DNA from 2 places in the Paenibacillus sp. S-38 genome. Region 1 is predicted to be linked to the other one. Evidence: a T-box and tRNA genes for the amino acid it is inferred to sense, from the RefSeq annotation. Region 1 holds a T-box; the other holds one or more tRNA genes.
What was found. A T-box is a leader RNA that pairs with one kind of tRNA and senses whether it is charged. The one in region 1 lies ahead of trpS (tryptophan--tRNA ligase), so its partner is inferred to be a tRNA-Trp.
Positions count from the first base shown of each region.

Region 2: it encodes a tRNA-Trp, which carries the amino acid that the T-box ahead of trpS (tryptophan--tRNA ligase) is inferred to sense. The anticodon was not compared.

Region 1 covers NZ_CP187970.1:1,256,197-1,260,154, reverse strand. Annotated here, with positions in the region: gene trpS (tryptophan--tRNA ligase) at 637-1,626, opposite strand; T-box leader at 1,679-1,979, opposite strand; gene ACP26L_RS05990 (permease) at 2,103-3,338, shown strand; gene ACP26L_RS05985 (TIGR03943 family putative permease subunit) at 3,446-3,958, shown strand, end outside.
Region 2 covers NZ_CP187970.1:733,316-737,273, reverse strand. Annotated here, with positions in the region: gene rnjA (ribonuclease J1) at 1-1,081, opposite strand, end outside; gene ACP26L_RS03540 (helix-turn-helix domain-containing protein) at 1,106-1,300, opposite strand; tRNA gene ACP26L_RS03535 (tRNA-Pro) at 1,802-1,878, opposite strand; tRNA gene ACP26L_RS03530 (tRNA-Arg) at 1,894-1,967, opposite strand; tRNA gene ACP26L_RS03525 (tRNA-Gly) at 1,979-2,053, opposite strand; tRNA gene ACP26L_RS03520 (tRNA-Leu) at 2,061-2,144, opposite strand; tRNA gene ACP26L_RS03515 (tRNA-Lys) at 2,168-2,240, opposite strand; tRNA gene ACP26L_RS03510 (tRNA-Gln) at 2,250-2,324, opposite strand; tRNA gene ACP26L_RS03505 (tRNA-Trp) at 2,336-2,409, opposite strand; tRNA gene ACP26L_RS03500 (tRNA-Met) at 2,414-2,490, opposite strand; tRNA gene ACP26L_RS03495 (tRNA-Val) at 2,497-2,572, opposite strand; tRNA gene ACP26L_RS03490 (tRNA-Glu) at 2,578-2,652, opposite strand; tRNA gene ACP26L_RS03485 (tRNA-Ile) at 2,664-2,737, opposite strand; rRNA gene rrf (5S ribosomal RNA) at 2,782-2,898, opposite strand; rRNA gene ACP26L_RS03475 (23S ribosomal RNA) at 3,061-3,958, opposite strand, start outside.

The DNA.
Region 1 (3,958 bases):
ATGAGGCAGCTTTTCACTGAATGCAGTACAGATAAGATATCTGAGTTCCGCTATTTTCCGGGAAATGAAGGGAAATATCTCGATAAGCTATCCTAGTTCCGTTATTTCGATTTCTGAGGAATCGTCTGCAGAATTCACTGAATATGCGCAGCGGCAGAAGCCATGGCCCTCTGTTCGGCGCCAGCATGTTCAAATGGGCTCGATCTCCTGGCTGATTGGGAGTTCCCCGTGCCGGTTTACCCCGGTGCCACCTAGTAAGGCAGCCCATTACTGCACTCTGCTGCGTTCGAGCCCGATTTGTTTACCGGCAGCCGTGCGTACAACAAGCAGGCTTACTTTATTGATCAAGTGCAAGTGCTGCACGCACGCTCAAAATCATGCCGGTATCCCCAGCGCTTCACATCAAGCGCCAGTCTGGTGCTGCTCATCGGCGCTCAAGTCAAGCTTCGATGCTTAGCGTTAGGCGCCCTCACCTAAAGCTCGGTCACGATAGGACGCCAAGCCGCCCGCATCATGTCAAGCTCACTCCCTCATGCGTGTGCCGTTTGACGCACGCTTCCTTCATCACGCCTTACGGCGCAGCAGGAAAGCCCGTCCATGACCGTGGACGGGCTTTTCTGTTGACGTACCCCCGCCCTACAGCTGAACGAAGCCCATCTTCTGCTTCACTTCGCGGATCGTAGCTTCGGCAGCCGCCTCGGCGCGGTCCCGGCCGCTGCGCAGGATATCATACAGCTCGCCGGACTCGCGGATCTCGCGGTACCGCTGCTGAATCGGCTCGAGCAGGCCGACGACGGCTTCCGCCAGGTCTTTTTTGAACGGACCGTAGCCTTGGCCCTCGTACTTCGCTTCGACCTCCGCAATGGAGAGATCGGTGCACTGCGTATAGATCGAGATCAGGTTGCTGACCTCCGGCTTGTTCTGCGGGTCGAACTTCACCTCACGCCCCGAGTCGGTCACCGCGCGCGAGATCTTCTTGCGGATGACATCCGGCGCGTCGAGCAGGGCAATGTAACTGCCCGCGTTCGGGTTACTCTTGCTCATCTTCTTCGACGCATCGTCGAGCGACATGATCCGGGCCCCTACCTCAGGGATGTAGCCCTGCGGGATCTTGAACGTCTCGCCGAAGCGCGTATTGAACCGGTGCGCCAGGTCGCGGGTCAGCTCGAGATGCTGGCGCTGGTCCTCGCCCACAGGCACGAGGTCCCCGTTGTAGAGCAGGATGTCCCCGGCCATCAAAGACGGGTAGGTGAACAATCCGGCGCCCACCGACTCCTTGCCTTCCGACTTGTCCTTGAACTGCGTCATCCGCTCGAGCTCACCCATGTAGGTGAGCGTCGTCAGGAGCCATCCCAGCTCCGCATGGGCCTTCACGCTGGACTGCAGGAACACGGTAGCCGCGTTCGGATCGATGCCCGCCGCGAGGTAGACCGCCGCAACGGACTCCGTCTGCTCCTTAAGGGCCGCAGGATCCTGGGGCACGGTGATCGCGTGCAAATCCACCACCATAAAATAACAGTCATGCGTATGCTGGAGCTTGACATAGTTCTTGAGCGCCCCGATATAATTCCCGAGCGTCAGCTGCCCGCTGGGCTGCATCCCCGACAATACCCTCAATTTGGACATGGGAAACGAATCCTCCTTTGAATTTCCGGCAAATACAAAAAGGCCTCCCGCCGCAAGGGACGAGAGACCGTGGTGCCACCCTAATTTATCCGCAAAAGCGTATCCCAATCACTGCAGCTGCAGCAAGAGGACGTAATGCGAACCTTCAGGCTCCTGTAACGGGGAGCGAACCGGAAGCGGCCTACCTTGATCACAGCGGCACTTGAAACTATGGCCTGGGCCCCGGCCCCGCTGCGCACCTTCAACCGTCAGCTCAAGGATCCATTCAGACAGATGCCGCCCGCCGGTTCGCACCACCCACCGGCTCTCTGGAGAACGCCCTTCCGCTTACTTGTTCCTGTCATCGCTTATTAAGCGTCATTGTACCGAAGCGGGCCCCCGGCTGTCAACTCCCGAATTGGCTTTCCTTTGTCCTATATCCGTTTTTTGGGACATAGACTATAATAATAATTACGATAAAGAAGGAGAAATGACCGTTGCCTATTCTCATTCAACGATGGCTGACCCATATTCTGGCCCTGCTCTGCATCATGATGCTCTTCCTCATCTTCACGCAGCGGGAAGCGCCGGACTTGTCCTTCCTGACGGGGGACACCCTTGGAAATTTCAAAACCCTGTTCATCTCCATCATCCTGGAGGCCCTGCCGTTCGTGCTGCTCGGCGTGTTCGTCGCCGCCCTGCTGCAGCGCTTCGTCTCCGAGGCGGCCGTACGCCGCTTCACGCCGAAGAACCCCGTGCTCGGCATCCTGTTCGCCTGCGTGCTCGGGCTGATCTTCCCGCTGTGCGAGTGCGGCATGATCCCCGTGATCCGCCGGCTTATGCAGAAGGGAATGCCCGCCTATGTGGCGGTCGTCTTCATCCTCGCCGGGCCCATCATCAACCCGGTCGTCTACGCTTCGACATACATGGCGTTCCGCAGCCGGCCGGAGATCGCGTACTCCCGGATGGGGATGGCCTTCATCACGGCGGTCGCCGTCGGGCTTCTCGTGTACCGCTTCGTGAAGCGGAACCCGCTCCGTTCGCCGTCCGGGACAGCCACCGGCTCCGGCTCTTCCGCCGCTCAAGTAAACGCCGGCCCCGACGTGCACGCCCACTGCGAGGACGGCAGCTGCGGCCATGCGCATCACGATCACCGGCACAGCCACGGAGAGCATCACAGTCATGCCGGTCTCGACCACCGGCACAGCCACAGAGAGCACCGCAGTCATGTCGGTCTCGACCACCGGCACAGCCATGGAGAGCATCACCGTCATGGGCATCATCACCATCACCACGATCATGCAGAGGCTGCCTCCGGAAGCAGGGTCATGCGCATCCTCTCCGTTTTCGGGCATGCCTCCGACGAGTTTTTCGATATGGGCAAATATCTCATCTTCGGCGCCTTCCTGACAGCCGCGATCCAGACGGTGCTGGACCGGGAGAGCCTCGTGTCGATCGGACAGGGAGAACTGTCCTCCCACCTCTTCATGATGGGGCTCGCGTTCGTACTGTCGCTGTGCTCCACCTCCGACGCCTTCGTCGCCTCGTCCTTCGCCACGACGTTCTCGGCCGGTTCTCTGCTCACCTTCCTCGTATTCGGACCGATGATCGACATGAAAAGCACATTGATGCTCCTATCCGCCTTCCGGGCCCGGTTCGTCCTGCTTCTGTCCGTCCTGACAGCCGTCATCGTTCTCACGGTCTCGTTGGCCTTCCAGACCTTCATCCTGTAACCAACGGCGGCCCTTCTGCCTGCTTCGAACCGGCAGCTTTCTCGGCAGCCTGAGAGCAGCCGGGGCATCCAAGGCCTCATACCATACCAAAGGAGCGATGATCCCTCATGACTTCCCGAACGCTTGGCCTTCACCATCTGCTGAAGACCCTGATTCTCCTGGGCTTCGCCGTCTATATCGCTTATCTGGTAAGGAGCGAGCTCGTTCTCCTCTACATCGCTCCCCGGATGGTCGATTACGTGAAGTGGTCGGCCTTGGTCCTCTACGCTGTAGCGGCCTATCAGCTCTATCTCGCGATCCGGATGCTCCAGGGGAACTCCAAGGCCGCTGATTGCGATTGTGACCATGACCATGCGCCCTCCCGCTCCCTGCTCAAGAATACGCTCGTGTACGGGCTGTTCGCTCTGCCGCTGGCGCTGGGTTTTCTGCTGCCCGATGCCTCCATGGGCAGCTCTCTGGCCGACAAGAAAGGCATGAACCTCAGCAGCGCCAGCGCCGTCAAGGAGAGCCGCACGGAGGCACGGGCGGACCGCGACGCCTCCCAGGATCCAACCCCGGGGCTGGAAGCCGAACCGATGCCGGACTCCGGAACGGCTTCAGGTACACCGGGAGGCGGAAGT
Region 2 (3,958 bases), 520 kb from region 1:
ACAACAGATCAATATTTTTGTTGATGTTCTGTGTATTTCCCGGAATTGGAGAAGAGGAGAAGATTACCGTATCGCCCGGATGGATCTGCACCTTGGAATGCGCACCGCTGGCAATGCGGGACAGAGCGGCATTCGGTTCACCTTGGCTGCCCGTACAAATAATAACGATGCGCCGGTCCTCGAACTTGTCCAGCTGCTGGATGTCGATCTGCATTCCTTGAGGAATGCGGATATACCCCAGTTCCTGCGCAATACGGAACACGCGCTCCATGCTCCGGCCTTGAATCGCAATCTTCCGGCCTGTCGCTTCTGCAGCTTCCACTACCTGCTGAAGACGGTGCACGTTCGAAGCGAATGTAGCGAACAGAATGCGTCCTTCACAGGTACGGAAAGTGTCATATACGGCGGCACCTACGGATTTCTCAGATGGCGTATAGCCGGGCTTCTCACTGTTCGTGCTGTCCGCAAGCAGGGCCAGAACCCCTTGGCTGCCAAGCTCCGACATCTTGTAGATGTTGGCCCGGTGCCCCACCGGTGTCATGTCGAACTTGAAGTCCCCGGTATGGACAATAATTCCTTCTGGTGTGTCGACGGCTACCCCGAGCGAATCGGGAATACTATGGTTCGTATGGAAGAAATGCACCCGCAGCTTATCGAGCTGGATCACGGTCTCTTCCTTGACGACCTGCAGATGCACCAGCTTGTCGAGCTTGTGTTCTTCAAGCTTGGCTCTGACCAAGCCGATGGTAAGAGGCGCTCCATAGACCGGTACACGAAGCTCCCTGAGGATGAACGGCAGACCGCCGATATGATCCTCATGGCCGTGTGTCAGGAAGATACCCTTCACTTTATCCTGATGTTGAACCAAATACTCGATATTCGGAATGACATAGTCGACACCCGGCAGGTCGCTTCTAGGGAATTTTACACCCGCGTCCACGACAACAATCTCTTCGCCGTATTCGATGACATACATGTTCTTTCCGATTTCGCCCAAACCGCCGAGAGCGATGATTTTTACGTTATGTTTCGGTGTTCCGCGTTCTTCTGCGTTTTGAGCCTTTGCGCTGATCTCGTCCATGTGCAATCCTTTCACCTGCTCTATTTAGTATGAGAGCCGTTCGCCTCGCTTCAATTTCTCAATGACTGCCTGTAAGTCTTCTTTCTTCACTCTCCAGTGTCTACCGATCTTGAATCCGGGGATGGCTCCTTCATTCACCAGCTTATATGTGGTTATTTCACTGATTTGCAAGTATTTGGCTACCTGGGCAACCGTCATGATTTCCTGATCCTGATCCATCGGGGGGAGCACCCTTTCGTACGTACCTCTAACATTCACCTTTTCATTATATGGGTTTAATTGGACAACGTCAAAGTAAATCCAAGAGGCTCCCGGCTAATAAGGGATATTTATATTAAAAAAGTTTATACTCAGTTATAGTGAGGATAAAACCATTCACTGGAATGATCTCAAACGGCATCAGTCCCCCCGCCTCTCCTTCTTACCGCTGCCCGATCTTTCCCTTCCGAGTCCATAGGCATCCTTGTGCCAGCATGTCATCAGTCTTCCCTGTTTTCCCCACTCCCAACCCGTTTGAGATGGTCTTTATTGCCACTTCAAAGCGCTTACAATTGTTCTTGTTATCTCTTGTTACCCCTACTTCACCATACTGCTTTTTATTGAATCGTCAGTCGGTTTCCACGCTTTTAAGCAAAAAAACGTGCCCTAGACCCAGAGCACGTTTGTGATTTCATATCTATATTCCATGTCCAGCCAATGCTGTACCCAGAGTATCCGAAATGGTCGGGACGACACGATTTGAACATGCGACCCCCTGGTCCCAAACCAGGTGCTCTACCAAGCTGAGCTACGTCCCGATAGGATAAGAAAAACGTTCCCTGAGAGATTCGAACTCCCGACCTTTTGATTCGTAGTCAAACGCTCTATCCAGCTGAGCTAAGGGAACAAAGAAAAATATGGAGCGGAAGACGGGAATCGAACCCGCGACCCTCGCCTTGGCAAGGCGATGCTCTACCGCTGAGCCACTTCCGCAACCTGATGCGCTCGAGAGGACTCGAACCTCCACGGCTGTTACCCCACTAGAACCTGAATCTAGCGCGTCTGCCAATTCCGCCACGAACGCATGAAGCAAATAAAGATGAAAAGTGAGCCATGTAGGACTCGAACCTACGACACCCTGATTAAAAGTCAGGTGCTCTACCGACTGAGCTAATGGCTCAAACTAAAATGGCTGGGGATCTAGGATTCGAACCTAGGCATGACGGAGTCAAAGTCCGTTGCCTTACCGCTTGGCTAATCCCCAATAAGAAAAATTGGCAGGGGCAGCAGGAATCGAACCCACACCAAAGGTTTTGGAGACCTTTGTTCTACCTTTAAACTATGCCCCTGTATTGGTTGCGGGGGCAGGATTTGAACCTGCGGCCTTCGGGTTATGAGCCCGACGAGCTACCGGGCTGCTCCACCCCGCGATAGTTTGGTGAACGCTGACGGGATCGAACCGCCGACCCTTACCCTGTCAAGGTAATGCTCTCCCAGCTGAGCTAAGCGTTCATATATGGTGACCCGTAGGGGATTCGAACCCCTGTTACCTCCGTGAAAGGGAGGTGTCTTAACCCCTTGACCAACGGGCCTTGCTTATAAATGGGCCCTAGTGGACTCGAACCACCGACCTCACCCTTATCAGGGGTGCGCTCTAACCAGCTGAGCTAAGGGCCCTCATGATGTTTAAATCTTACGGCTTATCCCACGAAAGTGGTACCGCTTGGCGACGTTCTACTCTCCCAGGACCCTGCGGTCCAAGTACCATCGACGCTGGAAGGCTTAACGTTCGTGTTCGGGATGGGTACGCGTGGTTCCCTTCCGCCATCATCACCAAACGGTTATTCAAGGCTTGTACCTTGAAAACTGGATATACATTCGAGTATATTATTTTGCGTTCCGTTGTGCTTCGCACAAAGGTCACTACCAAAATGATATATCCTCACTCGCTAGCTAAAGATCTAAACCTTAGTATTGCTGCCGCTTCCTTGCGGAAGCTGTTGGATAAGCCCTCGACCGATTAGTATTCGTCAGCTCCACACGTTGCCGCGCTTCCACCCCGAACCTATCAACCTCGTCGTCTACAAGGGGTCTTACTGACTTGGGAAATCTCATCTTGAGGGGGGCTTCACGCTTAGATGCTTTCAGCGCTTATCCCGTCCGTACTTGGCTATCCAGCCGTGCTCCTGGCGGAACAACTGGTACACCAGCGGTACGTCCATCCCGGTCCTCTCGTACTAAGGACAGCTCCTCTCAAATTTCCTGCGCCCGCGACAGATAGGGACCGAACTGTCTCACGACGTTCTGAACCCAGCTCGCGTACCGCTTTAATGGGCGAACAGCCCAACCCTTGGGACCTACTTCAGCCCCAGGATGCGATGAGCCGACATCGAGGTGCCAAACCTCCCCGTCGATGTGGACTCTTGGGGGAGATAAGCCTGTTATCCCCAGGGTAGCTTTTATCCGTTGAGCGATGGCCCTTCCATTCGGTACCACCGGATCACTAAGCCCGACTTTCGTCCCTGCTCGACCTGTTTGTCTCGCAGTCAAGCTCCCTTATGCCTTTGCACTCTTCGAATGATTTCCAACCATTCTGAGGGAACCTTGGGGCGCCTCCGTTACGCTTTAGGAGGCGACCGCCCCAGTCAAACTGCCCACCTGACACTGTCCCCGCACCGGATCACGGTACCAGGTTAGAACTCCGATACGATCAGGGTGGTATCCCAACGGCGCCTCCACCCAAGCTGGCGCTCAGGCTTCTCAGGCTCCCACCTATCCTGTACAGATCGTACCAAAGTCCAATATCAAGCTGCAGTAAAGCTCCATGGGGTCTTTCCGTCTTGTCGCGGGTAACCTGCATCTTCACAGGTATTAAAATTTCACCGGATCTCTCGTCGA